Regions from separate parts of the Labrys sp. F242 genome, predicted to be linked through region 1. Evidence: predicted binding sites of a transcription regulator. Region 1 holds the regulator's gene; the other holds the start of a gene.

The links. The regulator LexA, encoded in region 1, represses DNA repair genes until DNA is damaged. The targets are predictions, from matches to a motif close to TGTTCNNNNTGTGTTCNG.
Region 2: the regulator LexA is predicted to act here: its motif matches at 3,866-3,883, upstream of recA (recombinase RecA).

Annotation. Positions count from the first base shown of each region.
Region 1 is NZ_JBVASG010000001.1:2,305,289-2,318,315, forward strand. It holds gene trpC (indole-3-glycerol phosphate synthase TrpC) at 1-406, shown strand, start outside; gene moaC (cyclic pyranopterin monophosphate synthase MoaC) at 403-906, shown strand; gene ACZYTC_RS10880 (molybdopterin molybdotransferase MoeA) at 903-2,123, shown strand; gene lexA (transcriptional repressor LexA) at 2,236-2,952, shown strand; gene ACZYTC_RS10890 (pentapeptide repeat-containing protein) at 2,979-3,662, shown strand; gene ACZYTC_RS10895 (TOBE domain-containing protein) at 3,767-3,973, opposite strand; gene ACZYTC_RS10900 (ComEC/Rec2 family competence protein) at 4,003-6,225, opposite strand; gene gltX (glutamate--tRNA ligase) at 6,450-7,880, shown strand; gene gltA (citrate synthase) at 8,184-9,476, shown strand; gene lpxB (lipid-A-disaccharide synthase) at 9,555-10,727, opposite strand; gene ACZYTC_RS10920 (LpxI family protein) at 10,727-11,617, opposite strand; gene lpxA (acyl-ACP--UDP-N-acetylglucosamine O-acyltransferase) at 11,614-12,450, opposite strand; gene fabZ (3-hydroxyacyl-ACP dehydratase FabZ) at 12,450-12,914, opposite strand.
Region 2 is NZ_JBVASG010000001.1:1,343,141-1,349,516, reverse strand. It holds gene alaS (alanine--tRNA ligase) at 1-2,449, opposite strand, end outside; gene recA (recombinase RecA) at 2,664-3,737, opposite strand; gene ACZYTC_RS06210 (NAD(P)-dependent oxidoreductase) at 4,058-4,975, shown strand; gene ACZYTC_RS06205 (porin) at 5,047-6,213, opposite strand.

The sequences.
Region 1 (13,027 bases):
CAGAGCCTGGGGCGCCGATTGCATTCTGGTGATCATGGCCAGCGTCACCGATGCCGAAGCGCGGGCCCTGATCGCAGCGGCCAAGGACTGGTCACTCGACGTTCTGTGCGAAATCCACAACCACGACGAACTTGAGCGCTCTCTCATGCTCGATGTCGGCATGATCGGCATCAACAATCGCGATCTCAACGACTTCGTCACCCGCCTGGAAACCACGGAGACTCTGGCGCCGCTAGTGCCGAGCGACCGCCTGCTCGTCGGTGAGAGTGGCATCTTCTCGCCAGCCGACGTCGGCCGCCTGCAGCGGGTCGGAGTCAACACCTTCCTGGTCGGCGAAAGCCTGATGCGCCAGGCCGACGTCACCGCCGCCACCCGCGCCTTGCTGGCCCTGGGCGGCGCGGCATGAGCCAGCAGCGCACGAATCGCGGCCTCACCCATCTCGACGCCTCCGGCGAGGCGAATATGGTCGACGTCTCGCAAAAGGCCGTGACCAGCCGCACCGCGATCGCTGAAGGGCGCGTGGTGATGCAGCGTGAAACGCTCGACCTCGTGTTGTCCGGCGATGCCAAGAAAGGCGATGTCCGCGCCACGGCCCGCATCGCCGGCATCATGGCAGCCAAGAAGACGCATGAGCTGATTCCACTTTGCCATCCGCTGCTTCTCAGTAAGGTTGCCGTCGAAATCGAGCCCGATACCGCTCTGCCGGGTCTGACCGTGCGGGCGACGGCCAAGGTTGCCGGCCAGACCGGCGTGGAGATGGAAGCGCTTACCGCAGTCTCCGTGGCCTGCCTGACCATCTATGACATGGTCAAGGCCGTCGATCGGGGCATGCGCATCGAGGCGATCAGGCTCGTGGAGAAATCCGGCGGCAAATCCGGCGATTGGCATGCGGAGGAAAATCGATGAGCCTGCTTCCCGTCGCGGACGCGCTGGCCAAGGTGGTTGCCGGGGTAGCCCCGCTTCCAACCGAAACAATATCGCTGCATGCCACGCGCGGACGTGTTCTCGCTTCCGCCATCACGGCGCTGAGGACCCAGCCCGGCTTCAACGCCTCGGCCATGGACGGCTATGCGGTGCGAGCGGCAGATGCCAAGGAAGGTGCTAGCCTCGAATTGATCGGAGAATCGGCGGCGGGGCACGGCTATGCCGGACGAGTTGGCGAAAACCAGGCCGTTCGCATCTTCACGGGTGCGCCCGTGCCGGATGGCGCCGACACAGTGGTGATCCAGGAGCACACGAGCCGCGAGGGCAATCGCGTCATCGTGGAGGCGGCGGCCAGGCTCGGCCAGCATATCCGGGCCCGTGGCCTGGACTTTGCCGAAGGACGGGAGGCTTTGACATCAGGCACCGTCATCGGTCCCCGCGACATAGCGCTTGCCGCGGCCATGAATCATCCTGCCCTGCCGGTCCGCCGCCGCCCCAAAGTCGCTATTCTCGCGACCGGCGATGAATTGGTACTGCCCGGTCAAGCCATCGGCGAGAATCAGATCGTCGCCTCCAACAATTTCGCCATTCGGGCACTGGTCGAGGCCGAGGGGGGCGAAGTACTCGACCTCGGCATCGCCAGCGACGACTTCCCGGCCCTGGAAGCGGCCATTCGGCGGGCTCGTACCGAGAAGGCGGATGTGCTCGTCACCATCGGCGGTGCTTCGGTCGGCGATCACGATCTGATCCAGACCGCGCTCACCCGCGAAGGCATGCAGCTCGGCTTCTGGAAGATCGCCATGCGCCCGGGCAAGCCCCTGCTGCACGGGCGGCTTGGCTCAATGCATATCCTCGGCCTGCCCGGCAATCCGGTATCCTCGGTGGTCTGCGGCGTCCTCTTCCTGGTACCCCTGTTGCGTACGTTGCTGGGGCGGGCCGATGCGGGTCTGTCCCGCCGCAAGGCCGTCTTCGCCAACGCCTGGCCAGCCAACGACGTTCGTGAAGACTATATCCGTGCCCGCTTCGTGCTTGACGATACGTCAGACATCCTCAAGGTAGAACCGCTGGCGCTGCAGGATTCGTCGCTGGTGAGTGTGATGCAGCATGCCGACTGTCTGGTTGTCCGGCCGCCCTTTGCGCCGGAAGCAAAACCAGGCGATATCTGCGAGATCATCGATCTTCGTGCGGCCGGCTATTGACGCTACCCTTAACCTGAACTTCACAGTTGCAGAACACAGTAGGAACATGTAGCACTGTTCTTGTTTTGTTTACACCTTCACCGTGATTCGCGGCCGCCACGACGGGAAAGCCATGCTGACCAAGAAACAACACGAATTGCTTCGGTTCATTCATGAGCGCCTGAAGGAACAGGGCGTGCCCCCCTCCTTCGATGAAATGAAGGAGGCGCTGGACCTGCGCTCCAAGTCCGGCATCCACCGCCTGATCATGGCTCTGGAGGAGCGCGGCTTCATCCGGCGCCTGCCAAACCGGGCGCGCGCGCTCGAAGTGGTACGCCTGCCCGAATCCGCCGTGCCAGGCGGCCTGTCGCTGGCCTCTTCGCAGCGGGGCTTCCGCCCCAACGTGATCGAGGGCAATCTCGGCAAGGTCCGCCCCGTCAGGCCGGAAATGGACGAGGATGTCGGCCGGCCGGTTCTGGTCCCGGTGATGGGACGCATCGCCGCCGGTACGCCGGTCTCCGCCATCCAGACCAAGAGCCACACCATCAGCGTTACGCCGGAAATGCTGTCCTCAGGTGATCATTTCGCCCTGGAGGTGCGCGGTGATTCAATGATCGAGGCTGGTATCTTCGACAATGACACCGTGCTGATCCGCCGCCAGGACCATGCCGATACCGGCGATATCGTGGTAGCCCTGATCGACGATGAGGAAGCCACGCTGAAGCGCTTGCGCAAGCGCGGCGCCTCCATTGCGCTGGAGGCGGCCAATCCGGCTTACGAAACCCGTATTTTTGGCCCGGACAGGGTACAGATCCAGGGTAAATTGGTGGGCCTGTTCCGCCGATATTGAGAGCATGCGAATTTGGTTCGCTTGCAATGACTGGCCTTCATACAGTCAGCGGCCACGCTTTGGAACGCCGTGACGTCGAGCGGTTGCTCAAGGAGCGCGCGCCGTATTGCCTTGTCGATTGTGAACTGGAGGAATGCGATCTTTCGCGTCTCGACCTGTCCCACTGGTCGTTCGAGCGTTGCATTCTCAAAAATGCCAAGCTGGTCGGCGCCAAGCTCGCGAATACACTATGGCGCAATTGCAAGGCGGGCGGTGCCGATTTCCGTGGTACCGACCTCGAAGATGCTGCATTCCGTACGGGTGACTACAGCAATGCCAGCTTTCGACGCGCCAAAGCGGCCTCGACGGTTTTTACCGGCTGCAAACTGACAGGCGCGGATCTCTCGGAAATCGCCGCATTCGGGCTCGTTTTCGAGGAGGTCTTGCTTATGTCGGCGAAACTGCCGGCCTTTTCCTTTCGCAAGTCCACGCTACGCCGCCTCGACTTCACCCAGGCCGATCTGCGCCAATGCGATTTCCGCGATGTCATCTTCGAAGAGTGCAGCCTGCGCGATGCCAATCTGGTCGATGCCCGTTTTGAAGGAGCGGATCTACGCAGTGCCGATCTCGGCGGCTTGAAGCTTGGTGACGCCCGTTATTTCAAGGGCGCCACGATCTCGAAAAACCAGGCCGGCCAATTGCTAGCCGAGCTAGGCTTGCGGATCGCCTGAAGAAGGTCTGGAGTTCGCAGGCAAATCCGCTTGATGGTCGGGTAGCCTCCGGGTGTCTTCGAACTACCATCTGTCCGAAGACCCGGCCTGGCTGACAGCGCCGATCAGTCGACCGCGATCATGACGTCGGAGGCCTTGATCACGGCATAGGCGTTCTGGCCGGGCTTGAGCTGGAGATCATCGACGGCCTCATTGGTGATCGAAGCGGTGATGATGGTACCATTGACCTCGAGCTGGATATGGGAGGTAGTCTGCCCCTTCGTCACGCTCTTGATCGTGCCCTTGATCTGGTTGCGGGCGCTGATTTTCATGGTCCGTCCTTTCTGGTGAGAATCTCGCGTCAGTTATCGGTTTCGGCGGTGACGCTGTCCATAGGCCTATCCGTCGCTGGGACTTGTACTGCCGCCTGGGGCAGAGGCTTCGGCGGCACAATCACCCGGCTCGGTACCCATGGACGGGACGCTTGGGGATGGCGGGCCATGACGAGACGCCAGCGCGGGCTGATATCGCCGCTCGCAGACGGCTCTACATAAAGTGCTATCGAGCCGACCGCGCGAATCAATTCCCGGTCCATCACAACTCCAGCGGTGGCACAGCGAGCACCGATCGGAACCGGTCCCGCCAGGACGCTGACGCGTCCACAGTCCTCCTCGGCGGCGTTACTGGTCTTGTCGAGCATGAAGATCCCGCCTCCTTCGATGGGCGCGGAACACCCTTCTCTGTCACATAGGCGCTGTGCCGCGAGGGTTGGATCCTCCGGCTTGCGCCGATCGCCCATGGCCAGCAGCCATTGCTGAACCGTAAAAGCATCGGATCGCTGCGCCAGCACGGTCAGTTGATCGCCCTTGCGAACGAGGGCCGCGTAGCCGTTTGCGCCGAACAGAGCTACTGGCAGCGGCGCTGTCGCGGCCAGGGCAATGCCCCCGCCCAAGGGCAATAGGGCCAGCAGAGCAAGACGCGTGCGCAGAATGGTCAGCAGGACCAGCGTCAGAGCGAACAATCCGAGCGCCGCGGCGGAGAACTGCGGCAGCACGAGATCGGAGCCAGGCCAGGTCGCAACCGAACGAGCCACCTGCATGAACAACCCGACAGCCCAGCCCATCGCCTGCCAAAATGGAGCGCCATAGCCAAACGGCTCGGCGACCACGGCCAGCATGGCGAGCGGCATGATCAGGAAGGAGACGATCGGCGTCGCGACAAGGTTCGAGGCCAGCGACTGCAGCGTGATACGATGGAAATGAAAGGCTGAGAATGGCGCCGTGGCGAGCGAGGCGACGATCGTGGTCAGCATCATGGCAAGTACCAAGGTCACAGCGCCACCGATGGCCCTTTCCCACGCCATTGCAGATTTCTCTCGCTTCCGCCGGCTCCATTGCTCATGTGCGATCACCAGCATCGCCACCGCGGCGAAGGACATCTGGAAGCTCGGCCCCAGGAGCTGCTCCGGCGTGGTCAGCAGCACGAAGCTCGCGGCCAGGGCGACGTTGCGGCGGGTAATGGCATTGCGTCCCAGCGCCACGGCCAGCAGCACGATGGCCGTCATCAGGAAGGAGCGGACCGTCGCGACCTCGGCGCCGGAAAACAGTGTATAGGCAGCGGCCGGCAGCAGCGAGAGCAGCGCGGCGAGTTCCTTGGTGCCCCGATAGAGCACGATCCGGCGCGACAACGCCAGGACAGCGCGGATGAGGCCGAACAGGCCGCCCGCAAATAGCGCCATATGGAGACCCGAGATCGAAACGACATGATAGAGCCCGGAAGCGCGCAAGGCCTCATTGGCGTCGCCGGGAATCTGGCCGCGTTTGCCGGTGACCTGCGAAGCCGCGATGGCGCCATTCTCGCCTTGTATCGTCTCGACGATCCGTCGGGTCAGATCGTTGCGCTGGCGATCGATCCAGATATTGAAAGCTTCCGCCCAGCTCGCCTCGACGGGGCTGGCCGCAGGTGCAATCTTGCCCGCTGCAAAACCAACGCCGCCAATGCCATCGAAGAAGGCATCGCGTGCGAAGTCGTAACCGCCGGGCAAGGCAGGAGGCGGAGGCGGTCTCATGACTGCCTTGAGGCTGATGCTGTCGCCAGCCCGGATTTCGCTGCCCTTACGGACCGTAAGTCGGATGCGGGCCGGCATCGCAGCAGGCTCCAGCTTCTCCACCGAGACCGGCCTGATGACGATGCGCGCACTGCCACCCAGGCGCGGCTCTACCGAAAGGACGAGGCCGGTAACGGTTCCCGCCATCGAACGCGAAAGCTGTGGTGCGGCGACGCTCATCGTACGCAGCTTGGCAGAGCAAAAGCCCGCTCCCACCGCCGTCAGGCTGATCAGGCCGACATGCAACCACCAACGCCCCCGCAAGCCATAGGCAAGGCAGGCCGTCCCTACAGTAAGGAATGCGGGAACGACAAGACCAGGCTCTTCCGGTGCGGCAAAATAAGCGATGACACCCAGGCCCAGAAAGACCGGAACGACGAGAGCAAGCTCGAAGGCCGCCATCTCCGCCGCAAGACCGGTCGCCAGCCAGGACACCAGCCTTTGCAGCCCCTGCCCGAACAGCATGCCGCCGGGCAACGCCGATCCCAGCTGTCCCGGCCTTCCACCGAGGACACCAACCCGCGCGCGGCCTCGATCATTCTCAGGCAAAGGCGCCCCCGCCGCTACCGCCCAATGAAACCCTGTGCTAAAGCCCCAAGCTTATTGATGTGATCCGGGTTAGCCAAGGGCCTCAATACTTCCGCCTCCATGCTCCCGCGCTCTGGCTTCGCTTCCCCTGCCTTTTGGAATTGCCAACTTCGATGTCCACTCCTGTCATCACCCGCTTTGCTCCCTCCCCCACCGGCTTCCTCCATATCGGCGGCGGCCGCACGGCCTTGTTCAACTGGCTCTACGCCAGGGCCAAGGGCGGTAAGATGCTGCTGCGCATCGAGGACACCGATCGCGAGCGCTCGACCGATGCCGCCATTGCCGCCATCCTGGATGGCCTGGCCTGGCTTGGCCTCGATTGGGACGGAGACCCGATCTTCCAGTTTGCCCGCGCTGCCCGCCACCGCGAAGTTGCCGAATCCATGCTCGCCCAGGGCAAGGCGTATTATTGCTACGCCACCCAGCAGGAGTTGGAGGAGATGCGCGAGCTCGCCCGCAAGGAAGGGCGCCCGCCGCGCTATGACGGCCGCTGGCGCGACCGCGACCCGGCGACAGCCCCCAAGGACGTCAAGCCGGTGATCCGCCTGCGTGCGCCGATCGAGGGCGAGACCGTCATCCAGGACGACGTGCAGGGCACCGTGCGCTGGGCCAATAAGGACCTTGACGACCTGGTGCTGCTGCGCTCGGACGGCACGCCGACCTATATGCTGGCCGTGGTGGTCGATGACCATGACATGGGCATCACGCATATCATCCGTGGCGATGATCATCTCACCAATGCCGCCCGCCAGAAGCAGATCTACGAAGCCATGGGCTGGGAAGTGCCGCATATGGCCCATATCCCGCTCATCCACGGCTCCGACGGTGCCAAGCTCTCCAAACGTCACGGCGCGCTGGGCGTCGACGCCTATCGCGCCATGGGCTACCTGCCGGCGGCCATGCGCAATTACCTCGTGCGCCTATCCTGGAGCCATGGCGACCAGGAAGTGTTCACCACCAAGGAGATGATCGAGCATTTCGATACCGGCGCCATCGGCAAATCGGCCGCGCGCTTCGATTTCAAGAAGCTCGAAAACCTCAATGGCATCTATATGCGCAACTCCACGGATGAGGAATTGCTCGCCGCCATCGACCAGTTGCTCCCCCATATTCCCGGTGGCCCTGCCCTCGCTGCCCAGTTCGCCGACGGCAATGGTGCCAAGCGCTCTCAGTTGCTGGCCGCCATGCCCGGCCTTAAGGAACGCGCCAAGACTTTGGTGGAATTGCTGGATGGCGCCAATTTCCTGTTCGTCTCGCGTCCCCTGCCCTTGGATGACAAGGCCAAGGCCATGCTGAACGAAGAAGCGCGGGCGACCCTCGCCATGCTGTTGCCGCGCTTCGAAGCCTTGGGCGAGTGGAGCGCCAGTGCGACCGAGGCGACGGTGCGGGCCGCAGCCGAGGAAACCGGCGCCAAGCTCGGCTCGTTGGCCCAGCCGTTGCGCGCTGCGCTCACCGGCCGTACCACCTCGCCGCCGGTCTTCGACGTGCTGGCCGTCCTCGGCCGCGAGGAAAGCCTGGCCCGGCTGAAGGATCAGGCCGGCTGAGGCCAAGCGCCGCATGATTGTGTTTCCCGGACATCGGGTTTCGCGCAATAGGTGTATTTTTCGCAGCTTTGACGCGAAAGATTTAGAAAGCTTTCGCGTCAAAGTGGGGCAATCGGCCCTACCCTGGCGTGCCGCCGCCTAAGCAGTCGCCGAACCGACAGTTCACTTCTTCGTCTTTCTTGCGGCATTGCAGCAAATGGTCTACCCAACACCGACGGATCGGCGATACGTAGGCCTTACTTGAGCCGGGGGGCTCCTTTCTGGCCAAGGCGTGACCGCGTATTTCCGTACAAGGAGGATTGCATGAGCGGTAACACGGCGACTCTGACTATTGGTGACAAGGCAATCGAATTGCCAACCAAGGCCGGCTCCGTTGGTCCGACGGTTGTTGATATTGCGCCCCTTTATAAGCACACGGGCATGTTTACCTACGATCCAGGCTTCACCTCGACGGCGAGCTGTGAATCCCAGATCACCTATATTGATGGCGATGAGGGCGTGCTGCTCTATCGCGGCTACCCGATCGAGCAACTCGCCGAGCATGGCGACTTCCTCGAGACCTGCTATCTCCTGCTCTATGGCGAACTGCCGACGGCTGCCCAGAAGGCGGACTTCGACTATCGCGTCACGCGCCACACCATGGTGCATGAGCAGATGGCTCGCTTCTTCCAGGGCTTCCGCCGTGACGCCCATCCGATGGCCGTGATGGTCGCCTCGGTCGGCGCCCTTTCGGCCTTCTATCACGACTCCACCGACATCTCCGACCCGCATCAGCGCATGATCTCGTCGATGCGACTGATCGCCAAGATGCCGACCCTGGCTGCGATGGCCTACAAATACACCATCGGCCAGCCCTTCGTGTATCCGCAGAACAATCTGGACTATCCGTCCAACTTCCTGCGCATGTGTTTCTCGGTCCCTTGCGAGGAATACAAGCCCAATCCGATCCTGGCCCGCGCGCTCGATCGCATCTTCATCCTGCATGCCGATCACGAGCAGAACGCGTCGACCTCGACGGTCCGCCTCGCGGGCTCCTCGGGCGCCAATCCGTTTGCCTGCATCGCCGCCGGCATCGCCTGCCTCTGGGGCCCGGCCCATGGCGGCGCCAATGAAGCTGCGCTCAAGATGTTGCAGGAAATCGGCACGGTCGATCGTATCCCGCAATATATCGCCAAGGCCAAGGACAAGAATGATCCCTTCCGCCTGATGGGCTTCGGCCACCGCGTCTACAAGAACTACGATCCGCGCGCCAAGATCATGCAGCGTACCACCCACGAGGTGCTGAACGAGCTCGGCCACAAGGACGACCCGTTGCTCGAGGTTGCGCTGGAACTCGAGCGCATCGCTCTGCACGACGAGTATTTCGTCGAAAAGAAGCTCTATCCGAACATTGACTTCTATTCGGGCATCACGCTCAAGGCGATGGGCTTCCCGACCTCGATGTTCACCGTGCTGTTCGCCCTGGCCCGTACCGTCGGCTGGATCGCACAGTGGAAGGAAATGATCGAAGATCCTTCCCAGAAGATCGGCCGCCCGCGCCAGCTCTATACCGGCGCAGCCCGCCGCGACTACGTTTCACCGGCCCAGCGCCGCTAAGATAACAAAGGGCGGATCCTCGGATCCGCCCTTCTCGTTTCCAGCCCCTGCTATTTGCGGCACGAGCGCTTGAGACCCTCAACCCGCCTTGCCGGCAATGGTTTCCAGCACGATGCGGGCCGCTCGCTGCGACGGGGACTCCCCCACCACCTGCATGCGTTGATCGATCTCATCGAAGGCGTGCATCTGCGAGCGCCGTTCATCGGTATTCCCCAGCAATCCGGCCATGAGATCGGCCAGACGGTCCGGTACGACCTCTTCCTGGAAGAGTTCGGGCACAGCCTGTCGATCGAGAATCAGATTGGGCAACAGGAAAAAACGTCCCTTGACCAGGCGACGGGCCAGGAAGGCCTCCCAGGCCGGAAAGCGATAGGTTCCGATCATCGGCACCTGCGCCAAAGCCAGTTCGAGCGTCACCGTGCCCGATGCTGCCAGTGCCGCTCTCGCCCGGCGGAAGGCCGCGTATTTCTCGTCGGGATCGGTGATGATCAGGGGATTCGGCGCCCAGCCGGCGGTCGCCTGCCGCAGACGCTCGGCATGGCGCGGCACCGTTGGCAGCGCGGCATCGAAGGGCCCGATCCTGGTGGATAGGAGCTCGATCGTTCGGCCGAAATCTTCCGTCAGGAGCCCCACTTCGCTCGAACGGCTGCCGGGGAGCACCAGCACCAGCGGTCGGTCCCCCTGCCGGATCGTCTCCTCCTCGGCATTGGGGCGCAATTCATGCAGGCGCTCCATCAAAGGATGGCCGACATAGGAACAAGGGGGGCCGTTCAACCGACGATAGGCCTCGGGTTCGAAGGGCAGCAAAGCGAGCACGTGGTCGACATAGGCCCGCATCGACACCGCCCGGCCCGGGCGCCAGGCCCAGACGCTGGGGGAGACATAGTTGATGATAGGCAGATGCGGCAGGCGCCGGCGCACGCGCTTGGCGACGGCATGGGTAAAATCCGGACTGTCGATGATCACCAGGCCATCGGGCGGATCGGCAACGATGGAGTCGATCACTTGCCAAGCGCGCCGATAGATCGTGGGGAAGCGTCCGATCACGGCAGCAAATCCCATCACCGCAATGTCGTCGAGCGGAAACAGGCTCTCCATGCCCTCGCGCGTCATGGCGGGCCCAGCCGTGCCCTTGAACACCACGGGCGCACCCGCCTGCGCGCGCAAGGCCTGCATCAGCTTGAAGCCGAGCTGATCGCCGGAATGTTCGCCCACGACGATGGCGATCTTCAAAGGCCGATCCATCATCATCACACCCCGACAAGGAATAGATTGGCGGCATCGGCTGCTGCAATCGTCGCATCCCGCTCCAGCACGAGAACATTGCCGGCCTCGATGGCGATACCAGCAAGTCCGGCCTTCTTGGCGAGGCGCACCGTGCGCGGGCCGATGCTCGGAAGGTCGGCCCTGAAATCCTGTCCCGGCTTGGCCGCCTTCACCAGCACACCGCCATCCTGCTCGGCGATGGGCGGGCGGCCATGGCGCGACAAGCGGCCAAATAGGCCAAGCCGGCGCAAAACGGCAACTCGCCGGATCATGTTATCCGTGCCCTCGGCGGCTTCGACGGCCAGTACGCGCCTTTGTGCGACTACAACGCCCTGGCCAATGTCGCTCGGCCCCATGGCGGCAAGAGCGCGCCGGCCGATGGCGATCCCTTCGAGCTCCGCCGCGCTGGGCGACAGATGGCCGAGCGTCCCCCTGGGCGCCATAAGCGACGGCGCCACATCACGAACGCCGACGACCGCATAGCCGTGCTTTTCCAGAAAGACGATGACGCCCCGGAGGAGATTGTCGTCCCCGCCCTCGAGCACGTTACGGATCTCTTCGAGATGCCGTACGGCCTGGATGCCGGACCGCACCATGCCGAGCCCCGGGCGATGCACGGCACCCGCCAGGATCACTCGGCCTGCACCGGCCCGGGCCAACTCCTGCAGAACCCCTTTCGGGTCGATCAGGCTGACCGGATATTGGGCGTAACCAGCAAAATCGGCATCCGCAAAGCCCTTCAAGGGCAGGATCACGACAGCTTCGCCCCGCTCTGCCGCCTCCGCTGCAATCTCGGCCGGCAAACGCCCCGCCCCGGCGACAACCGCCAAGGCAGGCATGGCTGAGACCGTTCCGGCAGCAGGCGGCGTGCTCACGCCTCGCTGCCTGCGAGATCTCGCGCCGACGCATCGCGCGGCGTTACCAAAGCACGCTCACCGCCGGCTCTCACGAAATCGACGATCTCCATCACCGCGGCCTGATCGGCGAAGGTCTCGGCGACCCTTTCCACGCGTTCCTTCAAGGTCCCAGCGGAGGCAAACAGCATGCGATAGGCATGACGCAAGGCATGGATCTGTTCCCGCCCGAAGCCGCGGCGCTTCAGGCCGATGATGTTGAGGCCTGCCAGGCTGGCGCGATCACCCAGGGCCATGCCGAAGGGGATCAGGTCGTTCTCGAGCCCGGACAGGCCGCCAACGAAGGCATGCGCCCCGACACGCGCGAACTGGATTACCGCAGCGGCTCCGCCCAGAATGGCATAGTCGCCAACCGAGACATGGCCGGCCAATAAGACACCGTTGGAGAGGATGATGTTGTTGCCGAGCTTGCAATCGTGCCCGACATGGGAATTGGCGAGAAAGGCACAGCGATCACCGACAATGGTGTGCATGCCGCCACCGCTCGTGCCGGGATTCATCGTTACCCCCTCCCGGATCAGGCAATCACTGCCGATGGTGAGGTCCGAGGGCTCACCAGCATATTTGAGGTCCTGTGGCTGATGACCCAGCGAGGCAAAGGGGAACACCTTGCTGCGCGCGCCGATGCTGGTACGTCCGGCGACGACGACATGCGAATGCAATGTGACGCCGTCAGCCAAAGTTGCCTCGGCTCCAACAACGCAGAAAGGGCCGATGCTGACGCCTTCGCCCAGTTTTGCTCCCGCTTCGACGACCGCGGACGGATGGATGATCTGGCGAGCCCCCTCCGCCATTATTCGGTGACCAGCATGGCGGAGACGATAGCCTCGGCGACCGTGACACCATCAACCTTGGCCTCTCCCTTGTACCACCACATATTGCGGCGGTTCTTCAGTTTAGTCAGGTGCAGACGCATCTGATCGCCCGGCGTGACCGGCTTACGGAAACGGCATTCGTCGATTGTCATGAAATAGACGACCTTGGGCTTGGCCTTGCCCTCGCTGCTGAGTACGCAGATCGCGCCGGCCGTCTGCGCCATCGCTTCAATCACCAGCACGCCTGGCATCACCGGTTGCCCGGGGAAGTGGCCGGTAAAATGCGGTTCGTTGAAGGTGACGTTCTTGATGCCGACGGCGGAATTGTCGCCATCGATCTCGACGATGCGGTCTACGAGCAGGAAGGGATAGCGATGCGGCAGCAGGGTCAAGAGCTTGCCGATATCTGCGGTTTCCAGCGTTCCAGGGGTTGCTTCACTCATATAGGTCTCATTTCCTGAACCTGCCCGGCCTTCAGCCAGAGCGCTTAAACCAAACTCCATATCGCTCCCTAGAGCAAAGCGCGTTTCAACGAAAACGCTTTTTGCTCTAACTC
Region 2 (6,376 bases), 970 kb from region 1:
CCTCGGAGGTCGCCACGATGGCGACGACACCGGAACCGACCTGCTTCTTGCCTTCGTCCGCCAGCGCCTTGAGATCCTTCAACTCGATGCCGGTGACCGCCTTGGCCAGCAGCCGGGTCTTGCCGACCATGCGGATTTCGCTGTCGCCCCCGCCGCCGCCCATGGCGAGCTTCTTGCGCGCCTCGGTCAGTTCACGTTCGAGCTTGCGGTTCTCCTCAACCAGATTGGCAAGGCGGTCCCCGGCTTCGGGCACGGGCGTGCGCAGCACATCGGCCAATCCCTGGAGCAGACGGCTCTCATTGACCAGATGCTTACGGGCTCCCTCCGCCGTCATCGCCTCGATGCGCCGCACGCCGGCTGCGACCGCGCCGTTGGAGACGATCCGGATCAGGCCGATGTCGCCGGTACGCCGCACATGGGTGCCGCCGCACAATTCCACTGACCAGGCCTTGTTCGAGCCGGGCTGGCGCTGCCCCATCGAGACGACCCGGACCTCGTCGCCATATTTCTCGCCGAACAGCGCGCGCGCACCGGAAGCGATCGCATCGTCCACGCTCATGAGATGCGTGGTCACCTCGCTGTTGTCGAGCACGACGGCATTGGCGAGATCCTCGATCTCCTTGAGTTCCTCATCCGAAATGGGCTTGGGATGCGAGAAGTCGAAACGCAGACGGTCCGGCGCCACCAAGGAGCCCTTCTGGGCAACGTGATCGCCCAGCGTCAGGCGCAAGGCCTCATGCAGAAGATGCGTGGCCGAGTGATTGGCACGGATCGCGGAGCGGCGCGCATGATCGACCACGAGTTCGAGCGGCTCCTGCACCTTGAGCGTGCCCTCCTCGACGGTGACGGCATGCACGAAGAGATCGCCGAGCTTCTTCTGGGTATCGGTAACGGTGACCTTCAGGCCACCGGCCTGCACCGTGCCCGCATCGCCCTGCTGGCCGCCAGACTCGCCGTAGAACGGCGTCTGGTTGAGGATCAGGAAGCCCTTCTCGCCCTTGCCGAGGTGATCGACCGGCTTGCCGTCCTTGACCAGGGCCAGGGCAACGCCCTCGGCGGTCTCCGTCTCGTAGCCGAGGAATTCGGTGGCGCCGACCTGCTCGCGCAGGCCGAACCAGACTGTCTCGGTGGCCGCATCGCCGGATCCCGCCCAGGCGGCCCGCGCCTTGGCCTTTTGCTGCTGCATGGCAGCCTGGTAGCCTTCGAGATCGACCGAGATGTTGCGCGCGCGCAGCGCATCCTGTGTCAGGTCGAGCGGGAAGCCATAGGTGTCGTAGAGGGTGAAGGCGACATCACCCGAAAAGACCTGGCCGTCGCCGAGCTTCACGGTCTCGGCGTCGAGTAGGGCAAGGCCGCGCTCCAGCGTACGGCGGAAGCTGGTTTCTTCCAGGCGCAGGGTCTCGCTGATCAGGGCCTCGGCCCGCACGAGTTCGGGGTAGGCGGCGCCCATCTCGCGCACCAGCGCGGGCACCAGCTTCCACATGACGGGATCCTTGGCGCCGAGCAGGGAGATGTGACGCATGGCGCGGCGCATGATGCGGCGCAACACATAGCCCCTGCCCTCGTTCGACGGCAGCACGCCGTCGGCGACCAGGAAGGAGGAAGCCCGCAAATGGTCGGCGATGACGCGATGGCTGGCAAGCGCCGGCCCTTCGGCCGGCACGCCGATCGCCTCCACCGACGCGCGGATCAAGGCCTGGAAGAGGTCGATGTCGTAATTGTTGTGCTTGTGCTGCAGCACGGTGGCGATGCGCTCGAGGCCCATGCCGGTGTCGATCGAGGGGCGCGGCAGGTTGACGCGCTCGCCACCGACCAGTTCCTCGAACTGCATGAAGACGAGGTTCCAGATCTCGATGAAGCGGTCGCCATCCTCATCCGGCGAACCGGGCGGCCCACCCCAGATATGCTCGCCATGATCGTAGAAGATCTCCGAGCAGGGGCCGCAGGGCCCGGTATCGCCCATGCGCCAGAAATTGTCCGAGGTCGGAATGCGGATGATGCGATCGTCCGACAGGCCGGCGATCTTCTTCCACAGCCGATGCGCCTCATCGTCCTCGGAGTAGACGGTCACCAAGAGCTTGGAAGCCGGCAGGCCGAAATCCTTGGTGATCAGGTTCCAGGCGAGCTCGATCGCGCGATCCTTGAAATAATCGCCGAAAGAAAAGTTGCCGAGCATCTCGAAGAAGGTGTGATGCCGTGCCGTGTAGCCGACATTGTCGAGATCATTGTGCTTGCCGCCGGCGCGCACGCATTTCTGCGAGGTCGCGGCACGCGAATAGGAGCGCTTCTCGATGCCGGTGAAGACGTTCTTGAACTGCACCATGCCGGCATTGGTGAACATCAAGGTCGGATCGTTGCGTGGCACCAGCGGCGAAGACGCCACGGCTTCATGGCCGTTCCGCACGAAATAGTCGAGGAAGGTGGATCGGATCTCGTTGACGCCGCTCATGTCCAATTTGCCTATTTGGCCCAAATGCCTGTTTTGGCTGGTCCCTTCCTTTCGGCATGGCCAGCAACATGGTGGTGGGGCGTTGTAGCGGGGCTGTTTCGGCCTGTCGAGGCGCGCATACATGAAAAACCCGACTGCCGGGAGCGACAGACGGGTTATTCGGTGTGAATTGGCTCTGCTTAGGCCAGACGTGAGAAGCCGGTCGAGGCCGACCTCATTCGCCCTCGGCTTCGGACGGGTCGATATTGTCGAGGATACGCTCGGCAATCAGGCCGGCATTCTGGCGAATCTGGCCCTCGATCTTATCCGCCACATCCGGATTGTCCTTGAGGAACTGCTTGGCGTTCTCACGGCCCTGGCCGAGACGCTGGCTCTCATAGCTGAACCAGGCGCCTGATTTTTCGACCACGCCGGCCTTGACGCCGAGGTCGACCAATTCGCCCACCTTCGAGATGCCTTCGCCATACATGATGTCGAATTCGATCTGCTTGAAGGGCGGCGCCACCTTGTTCTTGACGACCTTCACGCGGGTCTGGTTGCCGACCACCTCTTCCCTGTCCTTGATCGCGCCGATACGGCGAATGTCGAGGCGGACCGAGGCATAGAATTTCAGGGCGTTGCCGCCCGTGGTGGTTTCCGGGCTGCCATACATCACGCCGATCTTCATGCGGATCTGGTTGATGAAGATGACCATCGAGTTGGAACGCCCGATCGAGGCCGTCAGCTTGCGCAGCGCCTGGCTCATCAGGCGGGCCTGCAGGCCGGGCTGCACATCGCCCATTTCGCCTTCGATTTCGGCCTTGGGCGTCAGCGCCGCCACGGAATCGATGACGATGACGTCGATCGCCCCCGAGCGCACCAGCGTGTCGCAGATTTCAAGGGCCTGTTCGCCGGTATCGGGCTGCGAGATCAGCAATTCGTCGAGATTGACGCCCAGCTTGCGGGCATAGACCGGATCGAGCGCGTGTTCGGCGTCGATGAAGGCGCAAACGCCGCCTCTCCTCTGGGCCTCGGCGACGCTGTGCAGCGCCAGCGTGGTCTTGCCGGAGGATTCCGGCCCGTAGATCTCGATGACGCGCCCCTTGGGCAGGCCGCCGACACCGAGCGCAATATCGAGACCAAGGGAGCCGGTGGAGATCGCCTCCACCTCCATCGTCTTGGAACCCTTGCCGAGCCGCATGATCGAGCCCTTGCCGAAAGCGCGTTCGATCTGTGATAGGGCGGCGTCGAGCGCCTTCGTCTTGTCCATGGAGCTTCCTTCGACCAAGCGCAGCTGCGTCTGACTCATATGCCCGTTTCCCTATCAAGCACGAACGGATTCGTCATCCGAACCAATCGTTTTCAACACTGGGCTTGCATCTTGTCGCAATTCAAAGCCCCGTGGCGGTATGTACCCATTTTGTTCTCATTCATGCAAGTTCTATTTTTGTTCTCATCGTTCTTATTTAACAGAAGCTGACTGCTCGGTGCAGGCCGACCTTCGATAAATCATCATACCATTGCACCATCGGGCTTGCGCCCGAAGCCCATCCCCGTCCACACTCACCGTCGGCAGGATGCGCCGGCAACCCGCGTCGGAAATGCGGGACAGGAAACGGGACGATTGCAATGACGAATGCGCAGGAAAGCGTCGGCTTCATCGGGGTCGGCTATATGGGCCATGGCATGGCCAAGAACATCGTGGAGAAGGGCTACGCCCTGACGGTGATGGGCCACCGCAACCGGGCGCCGGTGGAGGATCTCGTGGCCCGCGGCGCCAAGGAGGCCAAGACCCCGCGCGAGGTGGGCGCCGCTTCCAGCATCGTCTTCCTCTGCGTCACCGGTTCGCGACAGGTGGAAGCGCTGGTACACGGTCCCGATGGGCTGAAGGCCGGCCTGAAGCCGGGGGCCGTCGTCGTCGACTGCTCGACCTCCGATCCCAATTCCACCCTCGCCCTCGCGGCCGAACTCGCCGAAGCCGGCATCGATTACGCCGATGCGCCGCTCGGCCGCACGCCGAAGGAAGCCTGGGAAGGCACGCTCGATACCATGGTCGGCGCAAGCGACGCCCTGTTCGAGCGCCTCAAGCCGGTGATATCAACCTGGGCCGGACGCATCGTGCATATCGGCGGCACGGGCGACGGTCACCGCATGAAGCTGCTCAATAATTTCCTGTCGTTGGGCTATGCCGCCCTCTATGCCGAGGCCCTCGCTTTGTCGCAGAAGGTCGGCATCACACCCAAGCGCTTCGACAGCGTCATCCGCGGCGGCCGCATGGATTGCGGTTTCTACCAGACCTTTTCGCGCTGGGTCCTGGAGGGCGACAAGGATGCCCACAAATTCACCATCGCCAACGCCTACAAGGATCTAAGCTATCTGGAGGCGATGGCCAGTGCGGCAGGATTGGTCAATCCGATCGGCAATGCCGTGAAGAACTCGTTCGGCGTGGCGATGGCCGCCGGTGGCGCGCAGCGCTACGTGCCGATGCTAACCGACTATATCGGCAGCCTGAACGGCACCGATCTTACCCCGGCCAATCAGAACTGACCGGGCGCCGAATACAGGAACGCCGCGCCCAGGAGAGCGCAGCGTCCATGCTTCTTCCTCTATAGGCCGGATCAGAAGGTGCGGCGCAGACGCACACCTGCACCGACAGCGTCGACCGTCTTGGTGTTCGCGCCCTCCGCGTCCTTGTTCTGGTACCAGACTTCAGCGCCGGCAATGAAGCCCTTGACGATGGTGTAGTTCACCTGGCCGCCGATGACGTAATATTTGAAATTGTCGCTGACGTTGGTCGCCACGCGCGGCGCATCAAAGTCCAGGTAACCACCAAACAGCACGGCCTGCAGTTGCTTGGTAACGTTCAGGCCAGCCTCGGCCTGCACGGCAAAGCCCTTGGCGCTGTCGAGATCATATGGCGCGCCGTTGGTCGGATAGGCATCCCAGCCCCCGATACCCAGAAGCGAGGACCCATTCGGGTTGGAAGCAGCGCCGACACCGAGATAGCGCGTCGCACCATCGGCATAACTGGCTTCGACGGCCACATAGCCGCCTTCCAGAACCGGAATGTTCACATTGCCGCCGAAGCCGATCGAGTAGCCCCATTTGTCACCGTAATTCGACACGGCGGAGCGATTCTGGTGAAGAGCGCCCATGATCTGCAGGCGGCCCCAACCGTTCTTGTTGTCGTCATAGCCGATCACGCCGACGATGTCGGGCACCTGCGAACCGCCGAGGCCGCGAATGTTGGCATTGCCGGTATTGCCGAAGGTTGTGGTGTTGGCACGATGATCGCGGCCATCTTCGATCGACAGGGTGGCGTAGGCCTTGTCGAATTGAGCCGTATAGCTGATCAGGTTACGCCGGCCCTGCTCGCCGAAATAAGGGGCGAAAAACTCGGCCTGATAATTGGGATCGTAGAAGGCGTAAGGCGACCAGGCGTAACCGGCCGTCAATCCGCCAAACTGCAGATAGGCCTGACGCACCTGGAAGGTGTCGTGCGTGGCCGCACCCGCATTCGATTCAGCCTGGAGTTCGAAGAAGGAGCGCAGCATGCCCCAGTCGGTCTGGGTACGGGCATCGAAGCGGATGCGGGCATTGGTTCGAAACTGCGTCTGGCTGATGTTGCGCTTGCCCGTCGCATTGCTGGGCGCCTGCGCATACCAATAGTCGGCCCGGATCTGGCCACTGATCTTGAGGCAGGTATCGGTGCCCGGAATGTAGAAGAAGCCCGGACCGAATGCCGTACAGACCTTCACATATTCAACGGCTTCGCCCTTGCTCATGGGCAAGTCCGCAGCAGAAGCTGCGACGATGCTGAGAAATCCAGCGCCAGCGCCGAGTAAAATTGCACGAATAGACATGGAAATACCCCGATCTTATAAGATAGCCCTCAATCAGGGCCGCTCTCTTCGAAAAGCTGGCAAACCAATATTCAGCCAATCGAAG